Regions from separate parts of the Fictibacillus enclensis genome, predicted to be linked through region 1. Evidence: riboswitches for the same ligand, from Rfam matches in the RefSeq annotation. Region 1 holds a riboswitch; each other region holds the start of a gene.
What was found. Region 1 has a riboswitch for thiamine pyrophosphate ahead of QNH15_RS05690 (thiamine phosphate synthase). Riboswitches for the same ligand answer to the same signal wherever they lie in the genome.
Positions count from the first base shown of each region.

Region 2: another riboswitch for thiamine pyrophosphate. It lies ahead of thiD (bifunctional hydroxymethylpyrimidine kinase/phosphomethylpyrimidine kinase); the one in region 1 lies ahead of QNH15_RS05690 (thiamine phosphate synthase).
Region 3: another riboswitch for thiamine pyrophosphate. It lies ahead of thiC (phosphomethylpyrimidine synthase ThiC); the one in region 1 lies ahead of QNH15_RS05690 (thiamine phosphate synthase).

Region 1 covers NZ_CP126109.1:1,050,854-1,054,134, reverse strand. The annotation lists gene thiO (glycine oxidase ThiO) at 1-568, opposite strand, end outside; gene QNH15_RS05690 (thiamine phosphate synthase) at 552-1,184, opposite strand; TPP riboswitch at 1,278-1,382, opposite strand; gene QNH15_RS05685 (glycine--tRNA ligase) at 1,433-2,815, opposite strand; gene QNH15_RS05680 (hypothetical protein) at 3,203-3,281, opposite strand, start outside.
Region 2 covers NZ_CP126109.1:1,690,644-1,693,924, forward strand. The annotation lists gene QNH15_RS09055 (YecA family protein) at 1-599, opposite strand, end outside; gene QNH15_RS09060 (IDEAL domain-containing protein) at 744-974, opposite strand; gene QNH15_RS09065 (hypothetical protein) at 1,102-1,344, opposite strand; TPP riboswitch at 1,505-1,605, shown strand; gene thiD (bifunctional hydroxymethylpyrimidine kinase/phosphomethylpyrimidine kinase) at 1,691-2,497, shown strand; gene thiM (hydroxyethylthiazole kinase) at 2,494-3,281, shown strand, end outside.
Region 3 covers NZ_CP126109.1:1,159,594-1,162,874, reverse strand. The annotation lists gene thiC (phosphomethylpyrimidine synthase ThiC) at 120-1,877, opposite strand; TPP riboswitch at 2,015-2,125, opposite strand; gene QNH15_RS06295 (DinB family protein) at 2,567-3,022, opposite strand; gene QNH15_RS06290 (SDR family oxidoreductase) at 3,147-3,281, opposite strand, start outside.

The DNA.
Region 1 (3,281 bases):
TTCCCAGTTGGGCAAAATCGAAGCCAGCAGCCTCTGTATACTCCATAAAATCGGCACCCAGCTTTACAGCGGCCTGGGCGTAGGCCTGAGTCAGCTTGGGAGCATTCACCTGACCGTCCTTCGGCAAAAACAGGGCGCCCGCCAGTTCCGCTGATGCGTTTGGTTCCTTTTTACAAAGTTCATCCACGTCCATCCACTCGGCGGGCTGTCCGTTAGCCCTGTGAAAGGCAGCCAAATCCTGCAGCCTTTCTGCCTCACAGCTGTCTTTGGCTGTTTTAAACAATCCTTTATCCACCCATTCCATATCCACACCGCTGATTTCCTTAAGTTCATAACTTAGTTCCGGAAAAAGCTGCCTGCTCTGTCTGGCCATCTCATACAGCGGGCCTGCTTCATGAATCTCTGCCTGGGCTCCGAGCATGCCGGCCGCCGCAGAAGAGGCTTCACTTCCAATTTTGTTTCGTTCCAATACAAGAACGTTGTAAGGGGTGTGACGGCGAAGAAAGTAGGCGATCGAACTGCCAATGACCCCTCCGCCGATGATGATGACATCATAATGTTTGCGCATCCTGATCACTCTCTTTCATTAAAACTGCTTTGTACTGTTTGGCTATCGAAACAGGATCTTCCGCCTTCCAGATTCCTGACATGACAGCAATGCCCGATGCTCCTGCGCTGACAATGGCGCCAACTCTCTCCGGAGAAATTCCTCCTATGGCGAGAACCGGAATGCTGACCGCTTCGGCCACCTCCTGCAATTGATCAAGTCCCCTTGGCTCTTTATCCTTTTTGCTTTCGGTCGAAAAAACATGACCAAAGAAAAGATAGTCCGCCCCCTTCTGTTCCGCCTGGATCGCCCCATCCCTCGAATGGACTGACTGACCGATTCTAAAAGAGGGAAAATGATGCCTGACCACATCTGGCGCAAGACTGCTTTCCTTTAAATGAATGCCGCCGAGTCCTGCAGCTACCGCAACATCCACACGGTCATTCATATAAATGGCTTCTCTTTGTATGCCACATTGCTTCAGCTTTTCGGACAAACTGTAAATGTCGCCTGCAGCCTGGCTGTTTTCTCTGATATGTATCGCTGTCACATGGGGGGCAAGGATGGATGACACTGAAAGAATACGGTCTTCGCTCTGTTTGCCGTCCGTGATGACATGGAACTCCAATGGGTGCATTTCCATTCCTCATTTCCATACAAAAAAGCCACTCTTTGCGTAGAAAGAGTGGCTGATTCACTGTTTTTTCAAATCAGCTGCAGCAGCTGTCAAAGCTGTGCAGTGGCACTTCCCTACGCTGGCATCATCCAGATCAGGTTCAAAGGGTTTAGAACAATGCGTTCAGTCTCAGCCCGGAAGGCTCCCCCAGTGTTGCTATAATATGAAGTTATTTTCATCTTACCACGAGCGAAAAAAATGTAAAGTGATTAGAAGCTGATTTTTTGCTCGAGGAACGCACGCAATTCGGATACCGGCATACGCACCTGTTCCATTGTATCACGGTCACGAACTGTTACTTGCTGGTCTTCCTTCGAATCAAAATCATACGTGATACAAAACGGCGTTCCGATTTCATCTTGTCTGCGGTACCGTTTTCCGATTGATCCGGTTTCGTCATAATCCACCATAAAGTCCTTGGCAAGACCTGCGAACACTTCACGCGCTTCCTCGGATAATTTTTTGGAAAGGGGCAGTACCGCTGCTTTAAACGGCGCAAGGGCAGGGTGCAGATGAAGCACATTTCGTGTGTCTCCGCCTTCCAGCTCTTCCTCTTCATAAGCATCAATCAAGAAGGCAAGGGTGACACGATCTGCTCCAAGCGATGGTTCGATGCAATACGGAACATAGCGGTCGTTCGTTTCCTGATCAATATAATTGAAATCTTCTCCGGAATGTTCGCTGTGGCGCTTCAAGTCAAAGTCGGTGCGGGAAGCAATTCCCCAGAGCTCGCCCCATCCAAATGGGAACTGATATTCAAAATCTGTCGTCGCGTTGCTGTAGTGAGAAAGCTCTTCGGATTCATGATCACGAAGGCGAAGCTTATCCTGCTTCATGCCAAGATTCAATAGGAAATCATGGGCGTATTGCTTCCAGAAATCGAACCATTTCAATTCCTCTCCCGGTTTGCAGAAGAATTCAAGTTCCATCTGTTCAAATTCCCGCGTACGGAATGTAAAGTTTCCTGGCGTGATTTCGTTTCGGAAGCTTTTGCCTACTTGTGCAATACCAAACGGCAGCTTTTTCCTCATGGTACGCTGAACGTTTTTAAAGTTTACAAAGATCCCCTGCGCTGTTTCAGGGCGAAGATAGATTTCGTTCGTACTGGACTCTGTTACCCCCTGGAATGTCTTGAACATCAGGTTAAATTGGCGGATGGAAGTAAAATCATGTGCTCCGCATTCAGGACAGGCAATGTTATGTTCTTCAATCAATTTTTCCATTTCATCAAATGACAATCCATCCACAATCTTTTCAATGCCTTTTTCGGAAAGCGCATCTTCAATCAGCTTGTCCGCACGGTGGCGTGCTTTACACTGTTTACAGTCTATCATTGGGTCATTGAAGTTTCCAATGTGTCCTGAAGCCACCCATGTTTGTGGATTCATCAGGATCGCAGCATCGAGACCTACATTGTAAGGGGATTCCTGAACAAACTTTTTCCACCAGGCTTTTTTTACATTGTTTTTCAGCTCCACACCGAGCGGGCCATAATCCCAAGTATTTGAAAGTCCTCCGTAGATTTCAGATCCCGGAAAAATAAATCCGCGCTGTTTCGCCATGTTGACGACTTGCTCCATTGTCACACTCATGTCATTCTCTCCTTTATTCGCATTTGCTTTTTGAAAACCAAAAAAGCCCCCGCCCATAGACAAATCCTGTTTGTCCAGGGACGAGAGCTGTACTCACGCGGTTCCACCCTAATTGATGCAATCACTATTGCATCCGCTTTGGTCAATTAATGGCTCGAGACTTCCGTTTCTCTGAACATTCGCCCGGGCTTTCACCATCCCCGGTTCGCTTCATCTAAAGAGGCTCAGATACTATTGGTCTGTCATTGCGGTTATGATCTTCGATTATGGAAAAAATAGTACAGTTTTTCCGCCATAATGTCAAGTCTGTACGGTATGCAGAACTTTTATTCTTTCAGGTAAAAAAAGAAAACTCATCGCCATTGTCGATGAGTTTCATAAGAGCCCTTAGAAGCCCCCAAATCCGCCGCCCGGAAAGCCTCCATATCCACCTGGGAAACCACCGCCGAATCCACCATACCCACCT
Region 2 (3,281 bases), 640 kb from region 1:
ATGGTTTGCAGTTTCTTTGATAGATCGGAAGCGGAAACCGGAATTTTTGCATAATCAATGTAAAATTCTTGATGTTCCCCTGTAGCGATCAGCGAACCTGCAACAAGTAATTCCACTTCAGGAAGGGATTCTGAATGGATTTCAACCGTATGTTCCTGATGAGTGAAATAATCTCTCAGCTTATAAACGTTCCGGTTTAGCTGTTCCTGAACGGTATACAGTGAAGGGGTGGTGTTCTTCCATTCTTTCACTACTTCGTAGACCTGACGCTCTTCTTTTTCTTTTTGTTCCATAAGGTACAGTTCTACGGGTGTTTTACCGTCCTGAGCCGCCGAATGAAAAATGAGCCAGCATACCATCAAGTTTGCGTATGTTTCCACCTGCTCATTATCAACATTAAATTGTTGGATAAAATTCCGTGTTTTTTTTCCCATGTCTTCATGAAAGTTGTCAAAAGCAAACTTTGCCAGCCCTTCCAGGTGACGGCTGATTTCAACCATTTGTTTCATCTTTGTTGTTGTCAGCGACCGTTGACAGCAATGTTTATATTTTTTCCCGCTTCCGCAAGGACAAGGATCGTTTCGTCTTACTTTACTCATGTTACCCTCCGTACATACTGCTCATGTTGTAAATAATCACCTTGTAAATACTAGCATAAACGCATGATAATGCAACTTTTTGCACTGCCGCACAACTGGGAGAGGGCAAAAAAAAAAGAAATCAAACCAAAAAGGTTTGATTTCTTACCCCAGGAAGCGAAGGTATTCGTCGGTCAATTCCATAAACCTGGCTTCGTCTCGTTTCTCAAGGGCTTCATCTATTTGTTCTTTATAACGTTTCATTTGAAAGGCGTGCAAGGACTCATCAAGGATCATCTGAGCAACCATATTAAAAGCGAACGGGTCATTTTTCTTCTGAAGTTTGTATTTCACAAGATCGTTCATATCTTTATTATACGACGTATTATCTTTCATGCTCTATTCCTCCTTGAATATTTTTGCAAAAGCTTGTGTAATTATAGCTAATGCTTTAGTGGGTTTTTACTAGTATACTTATCCCAAGAGATAATAGCAACAATTTTATTCTGAAAATTTAGATTTGTTATTTTTGATTTTCCAGATTTAAATCAGCCAGCACCTCATCTACGGAATGGAAAGTTTTACTTTCCAGTTGCTCACCGCCTTCCATGTCAAAAACTCGCAATTCATAAACTTCTTTTGTCGGGATATATTTGACTTCGACTGGATTGGTGTAATTTCTTGAGAAGGTTTCTTCTGACTGAGCATGACTGTATACATCTTCCGGGTTGTTTTTTAAATTTTGCAGTTTCTCTTTTATATTCATAATTTCTCTCCCTCCAGAGTTTCTATCGGGTGTTGTATAAAATATGCCCGTAACGCGCTCTTTTTAAACGCCGTTCACTAACTTTTCGACATATTCCATATTTCCGATTTGACGCCTTTATTGATGTCCGATACGATAGAGTGTAAATAATATTTATAGCAACAACCACTAGGGGAGCTTGTGAAAGCTGAGAAAAGTGAACTTTGACCCTTTGAACCTGATACGGATCATACCGTCGTAGGGAAGTGGCTTAAACGGACGACCAGCTAAATGATGATGTTTAAGCCGCCTTCTTTTTGAGGGCGGCTTTTTACATGAAGTCAAGAAAAAGAAGGAGTTTTCTATAATGTCCAACACACCAAAAGCTTTAACCATAGCAGGATCGGATTCCGGGGGAGGTGCCGGCATACAGGCCGACCTGAAAACCTTTCAAGAATTAGGCGCTTATGGCATGTCGGTCATTACGGCCGTCACCGCCCAAAATACTACAGGTGTCCAAAATATTCATGCCATACCGGTTGAAATGGTGGTAGACCAACTGAAAAGTATTGCAGATGATCTGCGGCCAGACGCGTTGAAGACAGGCATGCTTTTCAGTGCCGAAATTATTGAGGCGGTATCCTCACTTATTCAGGAATATAAATGGACCAATGTGGTGGTTGATCCGGTGATGATCGCGAAGGGAGGGTCAGAACTGCTTAAGAAGGATGCAATAGAAGCTCTAAAGAAACACCTTCTTCCCCTCGCAGAAATACTGACTCCAAACATTCCAGAAGCCGAGCAACTGACCGGAAGAAAGATTGAGGACAAACAGGGCAGAGAAGACGCAGCCAAGTTTCTGCATGGTTTGGGAGCAAAGAAAATCGTCATCAAGGGCGGTCACCTTCCCCATGAAAATGAACCAGTGGATCTGTATTATGATGGGGAACAATTGATTGAATTTGAAGGGAAACGCATTGAAACATCACAAACCCATGGAACAGGCTGTACATTTGCTGCTGCAATAACAGCCGAACTTGCTGTTGGAAAATCTCCGATTGAAGCCGTTGAAACCGCCAAAGCCTTTATACAGGAAGCCATCAGCGTACCCCTTCATCTTGGAAGCGGCCATGGACCGACCAACCACTGGGCATACAGGAGGAAATACCAATGACAAAATTACCAAATCTTATAAAAGATATTCGCTTGAAAAAACCTTTGATTCATCATATGACCAATCAGGTAACGATGAATTTTCTGGCCAATGGAATTCTCGCTGCCGGAGGAAGCCCCATGATGGCCCATCATTATGAAGAAGCAGCAGAAGCAGTAATGGCAGCCGACGCCCTTATATTGAATATCGGAACGGTTGAACCGGATTTGGTGAAAGGAATGATTATCGCCGGAAAAAAAGCCAAAGCCAATGGAATTCCGGTTGTATTTGATCCGGTCGGTGCGGGATTATCATCGTTAAGAAAAACGGCTGTTTTGGATATTATTGAGGAAGTTTCTCCAAATGTGATCTGCGGCAATGCGGCTGAAATCGCGTTCTTAAGCGGAGAAGAATGGAGCGGAAAAGGGGTAGACGGGGGTCTGGGAGAGGACAATTCGGAACTGGCCCGCTATGCGGCCAATCGGTTGAATTGCTTGGTCGCCATTACGGGTAAAGAGGATATCCTGAGTGATGGGACAGAAACTATGATCATAAGAGGGGGGCATGAAATGCTTTCCTATGTGACAGGGACGGGTTGCTTATCCACCTCTCTGATCGGGTTGTTCCTTGCTAAATCCGTAACGGCTGATTTGACTCCATTCGACCGGGTGGCCGGATCGCTTACTTACCTGGGCATTTGTGCAGAGCGGGCGGTTTCCGGCGCGCGCGGGCCAGGAAGTTTTCAAACGGCTGTTTTGGATGAGCTATATCTTCTGCGTGATGAAGAGCTTGATGAGACTGGCAG
Region 3 (3,281 bases), 110 kb from region 1:
TACACAGGTCCGTTTGTCCGATTCAGAGGTTTCAAAGAAAACGTGAGAACAATGGGACTGTATTTCCTTCAGCTGTTTTTCTAAAAGCCTCATCCGTTCGGCAAGCTCCTCACAGTTTTTCATAAATACAGATTGGAGCCCTGTTCCTGAAACTCTTTTGCTTTTTTCTTCATTTCTTTCTCGGCTTCTTGTTTTAGTTCAGGCATGTTCCGCAGATCGTGAGAAATTCGCATAGAGCAGAACTTCGGTCCGCACATTGAACAGAAATGAGCGGTTTTCGCTCCCTGTGCGGGCAGGGTTTCATCATGGTATTCTCTTGCCCGGTCCGGGTCAAGTGACAGATTGAATTGATCCTCCCATCTGAATTCAAAACGGGCTTTGGACAGTGCGTTGTCCCGTTCCATGGCTCCCGGGTGGCCCTTGGCCAAATCGGCTGCATGGGCTGCAATCTTATAGGTGATTACCCCCTCGCGCACATCATCTTTATTGGGTAATCCCAAATGTTCCTTTGGTGTCACATAGCAAAGCATCGCAGTTCCGAACCAGCCGATCATTGCGGCTCCAATGCCCGATGTGATGTGATCATAGCCCGGGGCAATATCCGTTGTTAGCGGCCCGAGTGTATAGAAAGGCGCTTCATGGCAGATCTCCAATTGTTTATCCACGTTTTCCTTGATCTGATGCATCGGCACATGTCCTGGTCCCTCAATCATCACCTGGACGTCATGCTTCCAGGCGATTTTCGTCAGTTCTCCCAGCGTTTCAAGCTCGGCAAACTGTGCTTCATCGTTCGCATCGGCAATCGATCCTGGACGCAAACCGTCCCCAAGGGAGATGGAGATGTCATAGCGTTTGCAGATCTCACAAATTTCCTCAAAATGACTGTACAAGAAGTTTTCCTCATGGTGAGCCAGGCACCACTGGGCCAGGATGGAGCCGCCACGCGAAACGATGCCGGTCACCCGGTTGATGGTTAATGGGACATATCGGAGCAAAACCCCTGCATGAATAGTAAAGTAGTCCACCCCCTGTTCCGCCTGTTCAATTAACGTATCTTTGTACACCTCCCAGGATAAATCTTCAGCTATGCCATTCACTTTCTCAAGCGCTTGATAAATCGGGACTGTGCCAACAGGTACCGGTGAATTTCTTATAATCCATTCCCTGGTCGTATGGATGTCCTTTCCAGTGGACAAATCCATAATGGTATCCGCTCCCCAGTAAGTCGCCCAGGTCATTTTCTCAACTTCTTCTTCGATGGAGGAAGTTACTGCTGAATTGCCTATATTTGCGTTGATCTTCACGTGGAAATTCCGGCCGATAATCATGGGCTCTAACTCAGGATGGTTGATGTTTGCCGGAATAATCGCTCTTCCGGAAGCCACCTCATTGCGGACAAATTCTGACTCCAATCCTTCCCTGATGGCGATGAATTCCATTTCCGGCGAGATGATGCCTTTTTTTGCGTAATGCATCTGGGTTACATTTTTATCTTTTCGTGCACGCAGTGGTTGTTTTACAGCAACAGGGAAAGCATAGGCATTCCGTTCATTCTTTTCGTTATATCCATTGTCTTCGGGCTTCACATTACGTCCTTCATAATTTTCAGTATCATTTCTTTCCTGAATCCATGGTTTCCTTAAAACCGGAAGTCCTTTTTCTACATCTGATGTATAAAACGGATCAGTATAGGGCCCGCTTGTGTCATAAAGAAGCACCGGCGAATTCTTCTCTTCCCCTCCAGAAAGCCTGGTGGTACTCAGATTAACCTTTCTCATGGGCACCCTGATATCTTGGCGAGAACCCTCTTGATAGATTTTCTCACTGTTCGGGAATTGCGATTTCAATGAAACCTTTTTTTCGTTCTGTACTGTCATGCCACTTCCTCCTCTTGTTAAAAGTCGGAGCTACACGCAGCGGGGAATGGCGAAGCAACGGGTAAAATAAAAAAGCCAGGTTCTAATCAATAGAACCCGACAGGATAGACAAAGAAACAAACATACAAATATACCGTTATCTTCGACTCCTACTTTCCTACGCTGGTATAACCCAGATCAGGTTCAAAGGGTCAAAGGGATCGTTCTCCCCTCTCTCAGCCCGGCTACGGGCTCCCCTAGCAGAAAATATATTTTATTTTCCATGTTATCATAGCTTCTATTCAACTTTCACGCAATCCGCCTTTTGTCACAGGCTGATGCACACCTTTTTCTCTTAAATCATAAAAATGTCGCAGAACATGGTTTAATTTGACGAAAAAAGAGGAAAGGATGGAGTAGAAGAACTATCCATTACAAATCAAGGCAGGGAGAATGCATGCTAAAACATACAGAGGTTGTTTTGTTTATGAAAGAAATCGCTACGCTCACTGGCGAATATATACGTTGCAGAGATCATCTATTAAAAGAAAAAATTAAAGATGATATCGATTTTTTACATTCAGTCATTCACTCCTGACTTAACGTTTTGTGGTGGATGACTTTACATAAAACTTAAAACCTCTGTAACTTTCTGCCTTTTGCGTGTATATAAATAACCCGGAGAACCTGAACAGGTTCTCCGGGTTATTTTAGTGCTGTGTGCGTTCGAGCAATAGCTTCATGGAATGCAGCTGACCCAAATGGTTAGATTCATGAAAGAGAGACATAGCGGCCAATTCCCGGAACGTTTCCAATCCAAGAAACGGTTTTTCCAGCTTTTGCTCAAGGGCTTCTTCCGGAATTTCCTTGATGCGGAGAAGCTGCTTCTCAAGCTCGGGAGTCAATTCCTCGATGGATGGAACATCTCCTTGCCAGTCAACCGGCTTTGACCCCTTGCCAAACCATTCGACATATTTCCCGGGCAAAGCAAAGGATTTACCAAACAGAAACTGTTCGGTAACGGTTAACACGTGCCCGATGTGCCATTGTATCGTGTTGTTATACCCTTGTGGCTGAATATCAACCAGTTCTGGTGAAATCTTGCTGATGCTTCTTAAGAAAAATCCTCTTGTCATTTCGAATTGTCTGTAAAGTTCTTGGTTCATTTCTTTTATTCTCCTTTCAAAAACCCTTATTTCCTACACTAACAGAAAACACCTTCGAAATGCAGTGCAGAAGGTCTCAAATGAAAAAGGCATGCCCTCGGAGCATGCCTTTTCCATTCTTTATTTATAGGGATTTAAGGGCATCGGCTACTGGCTGGTCTCCTTCAAGGATTTCAAAAATCTTATGATTGGCATTCTCCAGGTCCAGCGACTGAACCATGACTTTCGCCACATCTGCCCGGGAGATGCTTCCCTGGCC